DNA from 2 places in the Saccharopolyspora erythraea genome. Region 1 is predicted to be linked to the other one. Evidence: riboswitches for the same ligand, from Rfam matches in the RefSeq annotation. Region 1 holds a riboswitch; the other holds the start of a gene.
The links. A riboswitch is a leader RNA that binds a small molecule or an ion and turns the genes downstream of it on or off. The one in region 1 is predicted to bind thiamine pyrophosphate.
Positions count from the first base shown of each region.

Region 2: linked by a shared signal. The riboswitch ahead of HUO13_RS04930 (thiamine ABC transporter substrate-binding protein) and the one ahead of thiO (glycine oxidase ThiO) in region 1 are both predicted to bind thiamine pyrophosphate.

Region 1 covers NZ_CP054839.1:564,391-569,049, forward strand. Annotated here, with positions in the region: gene HUO13_RS02690 (hypothetical protein) at 1-127, shown strand, start outside; gene HUO13_RS02695 (S1 family peptidase) at 760-1,893, shown strand; gene thiE (thiamine phosphate synthase) at 1,967-2,638, opposite strand; TPP riboswitch at 2,726-2,835, shown strand; gene thiO (glycine oxidase ThiO) at 2,845-3,975, shown strand; gene thiS (sulfur carrier protein ThiS) at 3,966-4,166, shown strand; gene HUO13_RS02715 (thiazole synthase) at 4,172-4,659, shown strand, end outside.
Region 2 covers NZ_CP054839.1:1,071,066-1,075,724, forward strand. Annotated here, with positions in the region: gene bioD (dethiobiotin synthase) at 1-670, shown strand, start outside; gene HUO13_RS04920 (FAD-dependent oxidoreductase) at 767-1,720, shown strand; gene HUO13_RS04925 (4a-hydroxytetrahydrobiopterin dehydratase) at 1,790-2,089, opposite strand; TPP riboswitch at 2,237-2,325, shown strand; gene HUO13_RS04930 (thiamine ABC transporter substrate-binding protein) at 2,365-3,411, shown strand; gene HUO13_RS04935 (ABC transporter permease) at 3,387-4,659, shown strand, end outside.

The DNA of each region.
Region 1 (4,659 bases):
CGGGCAGACCGCGACGCAGGGGCCGACCTCGCAGCCCGAGCCCACCCAGGGCGAGTCGCCCGGCGAAAGCACCGGGGTCGTGCCGCCCACCGCGCAGCCGAGCCTGCGCAACGGCTCACCCAACTGACTCGATCCGCCGCCGGCGGCACCCGCGCGCAGCGGGCGCACGCGGGTAGGTGCTCAGCGGCCCCGCTCGCCACTGGCGAGCGGGGCCGCTGAGCTTGCGGCGGGTGCTTGGGTGGCTGCGCCTTCGCCGGGTACCCGCCGAGCCGGGTGCTCGCCGAGCCGGGTGTCCGCTGAGCCGGGTGTCCGCCAGGGCGACGGCTGCGATTCCGCCGCCGTCCCGCCATCCCCGCGCCGGGGTTTCCGCCGCGTCCCGCCGAGCCACCGGTCCGGGTTCCGCCAAGGCGCCCGTCCTCGATCCCGCCATCGCCCCGCCGAGCTGCCCGCCGCCGTTCCGCCGGGCCGCCCGCCGTCGACCCGCCGAGCCGCCTGCGGCGTTCCGCTGGCCGGAATCAGCTAGACCGCCGCTGAGCTGGGAAAACACCAGCGCCATCCCGGCGTTCGCGGCCGAACGGTCGCGCGCGGGAGCCGCCGTAAAGCCCTCCTCGTGCGACCGTTCGCGCTGATCAGCGAAGTACGTTACGAATTTGCCGATTCGGTGAGATATGCGTCAAAAGATGGATGTGCACGTCTTCTCCTCGCCGAATACTTGTTCGCCGACGGGGGTCCGGTAACGCGGAACAAGGGAGACAGCACATGAAGCGCAAACTTGCGGCCCGGGTGACGGGGTCCGTGATTTTCGCGGTGGGCACGATCGCCGCTCTGACCGTGCCCGCAACGGCGACCCCGACCGCGCCCGCGCCGGTCGCCGCCGATGCCGGGACCCTGATGGAGGCGATGCAGCGCGACCTGGGCCTGACCGTCGAGCAGGCCAAGGAGCGCCTCGCCGACGAGGCCGCGGCCACCCGCGCCGACCAGAGCCTGCGCGGGACCCTCGGCGCCGCGTTCGGCGGCTCCCACTACGACGCCGCGCTCGGCAAGCTCGTCGTCGGCGTGACCGACGCCGGCCGCCTCGACGAGGTCCGCGCGGCCGGGGCCGACGCCAAGCTGGTCCGGCACAACGTCCAGCAGCTCGACGGCGTCGCCGACGGCCTCGACGCGCAGTCGGCGCGCGCCCCGCAGTCGGTCACCGGCTGGTACGTGGACGCCAGCAGCAACTCCGTGGTCCTGACCACCACCCCGGGCACCGCCGGGCAGGCGAACGACTTCGTCCGCGCCAGCGGGGTGAACGCCGACGCCGTGCGCGTCGTCGAGTCCGCCGAGCAGCCCCGGACCTACGCCGACGTCATCGGCGGCAACGCCTACTACATCGGCAGCGGTTCCCGCTGCTCGGTCGGCTTCTCGGTGCAGGGCGGCTTCGTGACCGCCGGCCACTGCGGCAACCAGGGCGACAGCACCAGCCAGCCGAGCGGCACCTTCGAGGGCTCGTCCTTCCCGGGCAACGACTACGGCTGGGTCCGCACCGCCTCCGGCGAGAACCCCGTCCCCTACGTCAACGACTACCAGGGCGGCACCGTCGGCGTCGGTGGCTCCAGCGAGGCCGCCGAGGGCGCGTCGATCTGCCGTTCCGGCTCCACCACCGGCTGGCACTGCGGCACCGTCGAGGCCAAGAACCAGACGGTGCGCTACCCGCAGGGCACCGTCGAGGGCCTGACCCGCACCAACGTGTGCGCCGAGCCCGGCGACTCCGGCGGCTCGTGGCTGTCCGGCGACCAGGCCCAGGGCGTGACCTCCGGCGGCTCGGGCGACTGCACCTCCGGCGGCACGACCTACTTCCAGCCGGTCAACGAGATCCTGCAGGCCTACGGTCTGACGCTGCTCACCCAGTGACCCCCGAGTGACCGGTTGACCGACCGCGTGGGCCCCGGCGGCACGTCCGCCCGGGCCCACGTTCGTCGGGGTCCTAGCCCAGCTTGGTCCGCAGTGCCGCGGCAGCGGCTCGCGGGTCCTCGGCCTCGGTGATGGCGCGGACGACGACGACCCGCCGCGCACCCGCCTGGACCGCCTCGTCGATGTTGTCCATGCCGATGCCGCCGATGGCGAACCACGGCCTGCCGTGGCCGCGGTGCTCGGCGGTGTGGCGGACGAGCTCGAGACCGGCGGCCTCGCGCCCCGGCTTGGTCGGCGTGGTCCACACCGGGCCGGTGCAGAAGTAGTCCACGCCCGCCTCGGTGGCCGCGGAGTCGGCCTGCACCACGTCGTGCGTGGAGCGCCCGACCGCCACCTGGTCTCCGACGATGCGCCGGGCCAGCTCGACGGGCAGGTCGTCCTGGCCGAGGTGCAGCACGTCGGCGTCGGCGGCCATCGCCACGTCGGCCCTGTCGTTGACCGCCAGCAGCGCGCCGTGCCGGACGCACGCGTCGGCCAGCACCTCCAGCGCGGCGAGTTCGTGGCGGGCCTCCAGCGGGGCGCCTCCCGGGCTCTTGTCCCGCAACTGGATGATGTCCACCCCGCCGTCCAGCGCCGCGTCGGCGAACTCGGCGAGGTCGCCCCGCTCGGTGCGCGCGTCGGTGCACAGGTAGAGCCGGGCCTCCTCGAGGCGGGCGCGGATACCGAAACCGTCCAGTCCTGGCATGCCCCTCAGGGTAACTTCTGCCACGCGCGCCGCCGGGAGATCTCGCCGCCGCGGCTGACCGGGAGATCGGCGGCGGGTACGGTGGAAGGCGGTGAGCACGGGAGTCCGCGGATGCCGGACTGAGAGGGGGCGCCAAGGCCCCGACCGTCGAACCTGATCCGGGTCATGCCGGCGCAGGGAGCGTGGAGTTGTCTGAACTGTCTGGTTTGACGGCCGAGCACGTCGCCGTGGTCGGCGGCGGGGTCGTCGGTCTGTCCGTCGCCTGGTGCGCGGCGCGGGCCGGTCATCGCGTGACGGTGGTCGACCCGGCGCCCGCTTCCGGGGCGTCGCACGTGGCGGGCGGGATGCTCGCACCGGTCGCCGAGGCGTGGCCCGGCGAGGAGGAACTGCTCGAGCTGGGGGCCGCGTCGCTGCAGCGCTGGCCCGACTTCGCGGACCGGCTCGCCCACGACGCGGGAATGCCGTCCGGCCTGCGCAGGGAGGGCACGCTCGTCGTCGGGATCGACAGCGCCGACCGCGCCGAGCTCGACAACCTCGCCGACTACCTCGCCCAGCTCGGCCGCTCGGTGACCAGGCACAACGGTCGCGAGCTGCGCCGGATGGAGCCGTCGCTGGGGCCGGCGGTGCGGGCCGGGCTGTCGGTGCCGGGCGACCTCGCGGTCGACAACCGCGTCGCCCTGGCCGCGCTGCGTGCGGCGGCGACGCTGGCCGGCGCCGAGTTCGTCACCGCCCGGGCGCGGGCGGTGCGCGCCGGTGAGGTCGAGCTGGAGGACTCGGTGCTGCGCTGCGACGTCGCGGTGATCGCCGCGGGCGCGCGGTCCGGTGACCTCCACCCGCTGCTGAGCGGGGCGGTCCGGCCGGTGAAGGGCGAGATCCTGCGGCTGCGCGCGCGGGCCACCGCCCTGCCGCCGCCGACCCGGACAGTGCGCGGACCCGTCCACGGCAGGCAGGTCTACCTGGTGCCGCGCGACGACGGCGGGCTCGTCGTCGGCGCGACGCAGTACGAGGTCGGCTTCGACACCGAGGTCACCGTCGGCGGGGTGCGCGACCTGATCGCCGACGCCGAGCAGGTGCTGCCGGGCATCGCCGAGTACGTGCTGGTGGAGGCCATCGCCGGACTGCGGCCGGGCACCGCCGACAACCTGCCGCTGCTGGGCTGGCTGGAACCGGGCGTCATCGCCGCGACCGGCCACCACCGCAACGGGTTCCTGCTGGCGCCGGTCACCGCCGAGGCGGTCGTCGCGCTGCTGTGCGGCCGGACCCCGCCGGACGAGGTGAAGGCCGCCGACCCCGGCCGCCGCATCTCCCCCGAGAACGGAGGGCAACAGTGCAGGTAGTGGTCAACGGAGAGTCCCGGCAGGTCCCCGAGGACGCCACGCTGGAAGCCGTGCTGCGCGAATACGGCGTGCCGGACCGGGGAGTCGCCGTCGCGTTGGACGGCGCGGTCGTGCCGCGGGCCGCCTGGCCCGCGACCGGCCTGCGACCGGAGGCGACCGTCGAAGTCCTCACCGCGGTTCAAGGAGGCTGACTGACATGGACGACCCGCTGGTCATCGCGGGACGCGAGTTCGGCTCGCGGCTGATCACCGGTACCGGTGGCGCGGCCAACCTGGCGGTGCTGGAGCGCGCGTTGATCGCGTCCGGCACCGAGCTGACGACGGTGGCGATGCGCCGCGCCGACGCGGGAGGCGGCACCGGCGTGCTCGACCTGCTGCGCAAGCTCGGCATCGAGGCGCTGCCCAACACCGCGGGCTGCCGGACGGCAGCCGAGGCGGTGCTGACCGCGCAGCTCGCGCGGGAGGCGCTCGGCACGAACTGGGTCAAGCTGGAGGTCGTCGCCGACGAGGACACGCTGCTGCCGGACCCGGTCGAGCTGCTCGACGCGGCGGAACAGCTGGTGGACCAGGGTTTCGTGGTGCTCGCCTACACCAACGACGACCCGGTGCTGGCGCTGCGGCTGGAGGAGACCGGGTGCGCCGCGGTGATGCCGCTGGGCTCGCCGATCGGCACCGGCCTCGGCAT
Region 2 (4,659 bases), 510 kb from region 1:
TCTCGTCATCACCGGTACCGGCACCGAGGTCGGCAAGACCGTCGTCACGGCGGCGATAGCCGCCCTCGCACCCGGTCGCGTGGCGGTGCTGAAGCCCGCGCAGACTGGTGTCGAGGCGGGCGAGGACGGTGACGTCGCCGAGGTCGCGCGGCTCGCGGGCCCGGTGAAGGCGGTCGAGCTGGCCCGCTACCCGGAGCCGCTGGCCCCGGCCACGGCCGCCCGCCGAGCGGGCGCGGCGGCGGTGCGGCCGGCGCAGGTCGCTGAGGCGGCCCGGGAGCTGGACCGCGAACACGACCTGGTGCTGGTGGAGGGCGCGGGCGGGCTGCTGGTCCACTACGACGACGACGGCGGCACGCTCGCCGACGTCGCGGTCGCGCTGTCGGCACCGGTGCTGGTCGTCGCCCACGCGGGCCTCGGCACGCTCAACGCCGCCGCGCTCACCGCAGAGGCGTTGCGGGCGCGCGGTGTCGAGTGCGCGGGTGTGGTCGTCGGGAGCTGGCCGTCGGCTCCGGACCTGGCGTGCCGGTGCAACCTCGACGACCTGCCGGAGGTGACGGGGGCGCCGTTGCTGGGGGTCCTGCCCGAAGGCGCGGCCGCCGACCCGGCCGCTTTCCGCGAAATCGCACGGGCGGGCCTCGCCCCGGCCCTCGGCGGGCAGTGGCGCCGGTGAGGCCGGTCGGTGGCATCGAGCGCAGGTCACGCCGGTCGGTTGGAATGCCCCGTTCGAGGGGGCCGCGACGTCGTGCCGTGCTGTTAGCGTGGACGCGTGAGCGGTGAGTCCGTGCTCGTCATCGGAGCCGGGGTGCAGGGCCTGACCTCGGGAATCGTCCTCGCCGAGGCGGGAGTCCCGGTCCGCATCCGCACCGCCGAGCGCCCCCGCGACACCACCTCCGCCGTCGCGGGCGCGATGTGGGGACCGGCGATGCTCCGGCCTGCCGACCGCGTCCTGCGGTGGGTCACCCGCTCGTATGCGGAGTTCATGGCGCTGTGCCGCGACAGCGCGTCGGGCGTGCACCTGGCACCGGGGCGGATGGCCGCCCGCTTCGACCTGGGCGACGTCGTGCCGCCGGAAGCGCAACTCCTTGACGACCTGCGCAAATGCCGGCCCGAGGAGCTACCGGAGGGTTTCGTCAGCGGCTACCACGCCACCGTGCCGCTCATCGACATGCCGAAGTACCTGGACCACCTCGTCGACCGCTTCCGGGCCGCGGGCGGCGAGCTGGTGGTCAGCCCGGTGCCGACGCTGGGCGAGGCGGTCGCGGAGGCTCGGGTCGTGGTGAACTGCACCGGTGTCGGGGCCCGCGAGCTGGTCGGCGACCCCGCCGTGCACCCGGTGCGCGGCCAGCACGTGGTGGTGGCCAACCCGGGCGTGGAGGAGTACTTCATCGAGCTGACCACGGCCTCCGAGTTCGCCGGCTACATGCCGCACGGCGACCGGGTCGTGCTCGGCGGCGTGGCGGTGGAGCACGACTGGAACCTGGTGCCCTCCAGCACGGTGAGCGAGGGCATCCTGCGCCGCTGCGCGGAGGTCGAGCCGAAGCTCGGCGGCGCCGAGGTCCGCGACGAGATCGTCGGGCTGCGCCCCGGCCGCGAGCAGGTCCGGCTGGAGGTCGAGCACTTCGAGGGCTCGCGGATCGTGCACGACTACGGCCACGCGGGGTGCGGGGTCGCGCTGTCCTGGGGCTGCGCCTTCGAGGTCGCCGACCTCGTCGGAACCTGACGGCCGGTGCCGGACGCCCCGCGTCGCGGTTGGCGCCCGGCGTCCCGTCCGGTCGTGTCGGGGTCGGTGTCAGCTCTGCTGGAAGGCGTCGATGGCGGAGTCGATCTCCTGGGCCATCGACACGTCGGCCTGCGTTATCCCGCCCTTGGAGTGCGTGACGCAGTGGAAGGTCAGGTTCCGCCAGCGGATGTCGATGTCGGGGTGGTGGTTCTCCTTCTCGGCGATCTCGGCGATCCGGTTCACCACCTGGATGGCCTGCGGGAAGCTGGCCAGCTCGACGCTGCGGGTGAGCTTGCCCTCCTCGTGCCGCCACTCCGGCAGGTGTTCGAGGGCGGTGGAGATCTGGTCGTCGGTCAGCAGCTCTGCCATGTCGACCATGATGGTGGACGAAGCCGCTCTTCGCGACCTTCCCGCGCCGCGAAGAGCCGTTGGAGCTGCGCAAACCGCGTTCGTCCAATCGGCGGTCCCGGCCCGCGGTCCGGGGCGGCGGCGGGGCCTGACGTAGACTCCGGGGTCGCCACGGGAGTCCAGCGCGCTGGGCTGAGAGGAGGGGCGAGCCCCTCGACCGTACGAACCTGAACCGGATCATGCCGGCGCAGGGAGGCCCTCGATGCCGGACGCGTGGCGCGACATCGGGAGGACCGTTGAACCGTTTCCTGCGACTCGCCGGAGCCGCCGCGCTGGCCGCGCTCACCGCGAGCTGCTCGCTGGCCGGCACGCAGAACCAGGACCAGTCCGCGCGCACCGTCACGCTGGTAGCGCACGACTCGTTCGCCGCCGACGAGAAGCTGCTGGCGAAGTTCCAGGAGACCACCGGCATCCGCGTCAACGTCCTCAACAGCGGTGACGCCGGGGAGCTGACGAACAAGCTGGTGCTGTCCAAGGCGAACCCGATCGGCGACGTGGCCTACGGCGTCGACTCGACCTTCGCCTCCCGCGCGCTGCGCGAGGGCGTGTTCGAACCGCATCGGGCGCCCAACGCCGACCAGGGCCCGCAGCGCTACGCGCTGGAGCCGGAGCACCGGCTCAGCGCCGTGGACGTCGCCGACGTCTGCGTCAACGTCGACTCCGGCTGGTTCGCCCAGCGCGGCCTGCCCGAGCCTGCGAACCTGCGCGACCTGGCCGATCCCCGCTACCGCGACCTGTTCTCCGTCCCGGACCCGACCACGTCCTCACCCGGCCTCGCGTTCCTGCTCAGCACCGTCGCGGCCTTCGGCGAGAACGGCTGGCAGGACTACTGGCGCCAGCTCGCCGCCAACGGCACCAAGGTGTCGTCGGGCTGGGAAGAGGCGTACAACCAGGACTTCTCCGGATCCGCAGGCAAGGGGCCGCGGCCGATCGTGCTCTCCTACGCCTCCTCGCCCGCGGCCGAGGTGAACCCGGACGGTTCGCCTCGCACGAAGGCGCTGGCCGGCACCTGCTACCGCCAGGTCGAGTACGCGGGTGTGCTGCGCGGCGCGAAGGACCCGGAGGCGGCCGGTCGGGTCGTCGACTTCCTGCTCTCACCCGAGTTCCAGGCGCAGGTGGCCGACACCATGTACGTCTACCCGTCGGTGCGCGACGTGCCGTTGCCGCAGGGCTGGGCGGTCAGCGCCCCGCTGCCGCCGCGTCCGGCGGAGCTGCCCGCGCAGCAGGTGGAGCAGAACCGCGACCGTTGGGTGGAGCAGTGGCGCGCGGTGGTGCGGGGCTGACCGCCCCCGCCCAGGCGGGAAGCGGCCACCGGATCGCGGTCGGGGTGGCCGCGGCGGTGGTGCTCGGCTTCCTCGGCCTGTTCTTCGCGTGGCCGGTCGCGGCGATCCTTGGCCTCGGCGCCGACGGCGGCGTCACCGGCGTCCTGGCCGATCCGGCGACCTGGCGGCTGGTCGCCTTCACCCTCGGCCAGGCCGCGGGCTCGACGCTGCTCGCGCTGCTGGCGGGAATGCCGCTGGCCTACGTCCTGGCCCGGCTCGCGATCCCGGGCAAGACCGTGCTGCGGGCCATGATCATGGTGCCGTTCGTGCTGCCCACGCTGGTCGTCGGCATGGCCTTCCGGGCGCTGCTCGGCGGCGACGACGGCGTCAGCGTGCTGGGCATCATGCTCGCCAACGGCTTCTTCAACGTCGCGGTCGTCGCCCGCACCGTCGGCGGCCTGTGGACGCACCTCGACCGCCGGGTGGAGGACACCGCCAGGTCGCTGGGGGCCTCGCGGCTGCGGGCCTTCACGTCGGTCACGCTGCCCGCCCTGCTGCCCGCGCTCGGATCGGCGCTGGCGGTGGTCTTCCTGTTCTGCTCCACCAGCTTCGGCGTCGTGCTGGTGCTGGGCGGCGGCCGGTACCGGACCCTGGAAACCGAGATCTACCTGCGGACGGTGCAACTGCTCGACCTGCGGGGCGCGGCGGCGCTGTCGCTGCTGCAACTCGCCGCCATCGTCGCGGCGCTGGTGATCGCCGCGCTGGCGCGCCGGCGGCGGGAAACGGCGTTGCGGCTGCGCAAGGCCGAGGAGACCGCGCGCCCGCCGCAGGGCGGCGAGTGGTGGATCGTGGGCGCGGCGGGCGTCGTCGTCGCCGCGCTGGCAACACCGATCGTGAGCCTGCTGCTGCGGTCGGTGTCCACCCGGGACGGCTGGAGCCTGGCCGGCTACCGCGCCCTGGCGGGCACCGGCGAGCGCGGCACGCTCCAGGTCTCCGGCATCGACGCGGCGCTGAACTCGGTGCGCACCGCGGCGGATGCGACCTGGCTGTCCCTGCTGATCGGGCTGCTGGCCTCGTTCGTGCTGATCGGCGTGCAGCGCCGGACGACGGCGGAGCTGCTGGACACGGTGCTGATGCTGCCGCTGGGCGTGTCGGCGGTGACCGTCGGCTTCGGCTACCTCGTCACTCTCGACGCCCTGCCCGGCGACCTGCGCACCTCGCCGCTGCTGGTGCCCTTCGCGCAGGCGCTGGTCGTGACGCCGCTGGTGA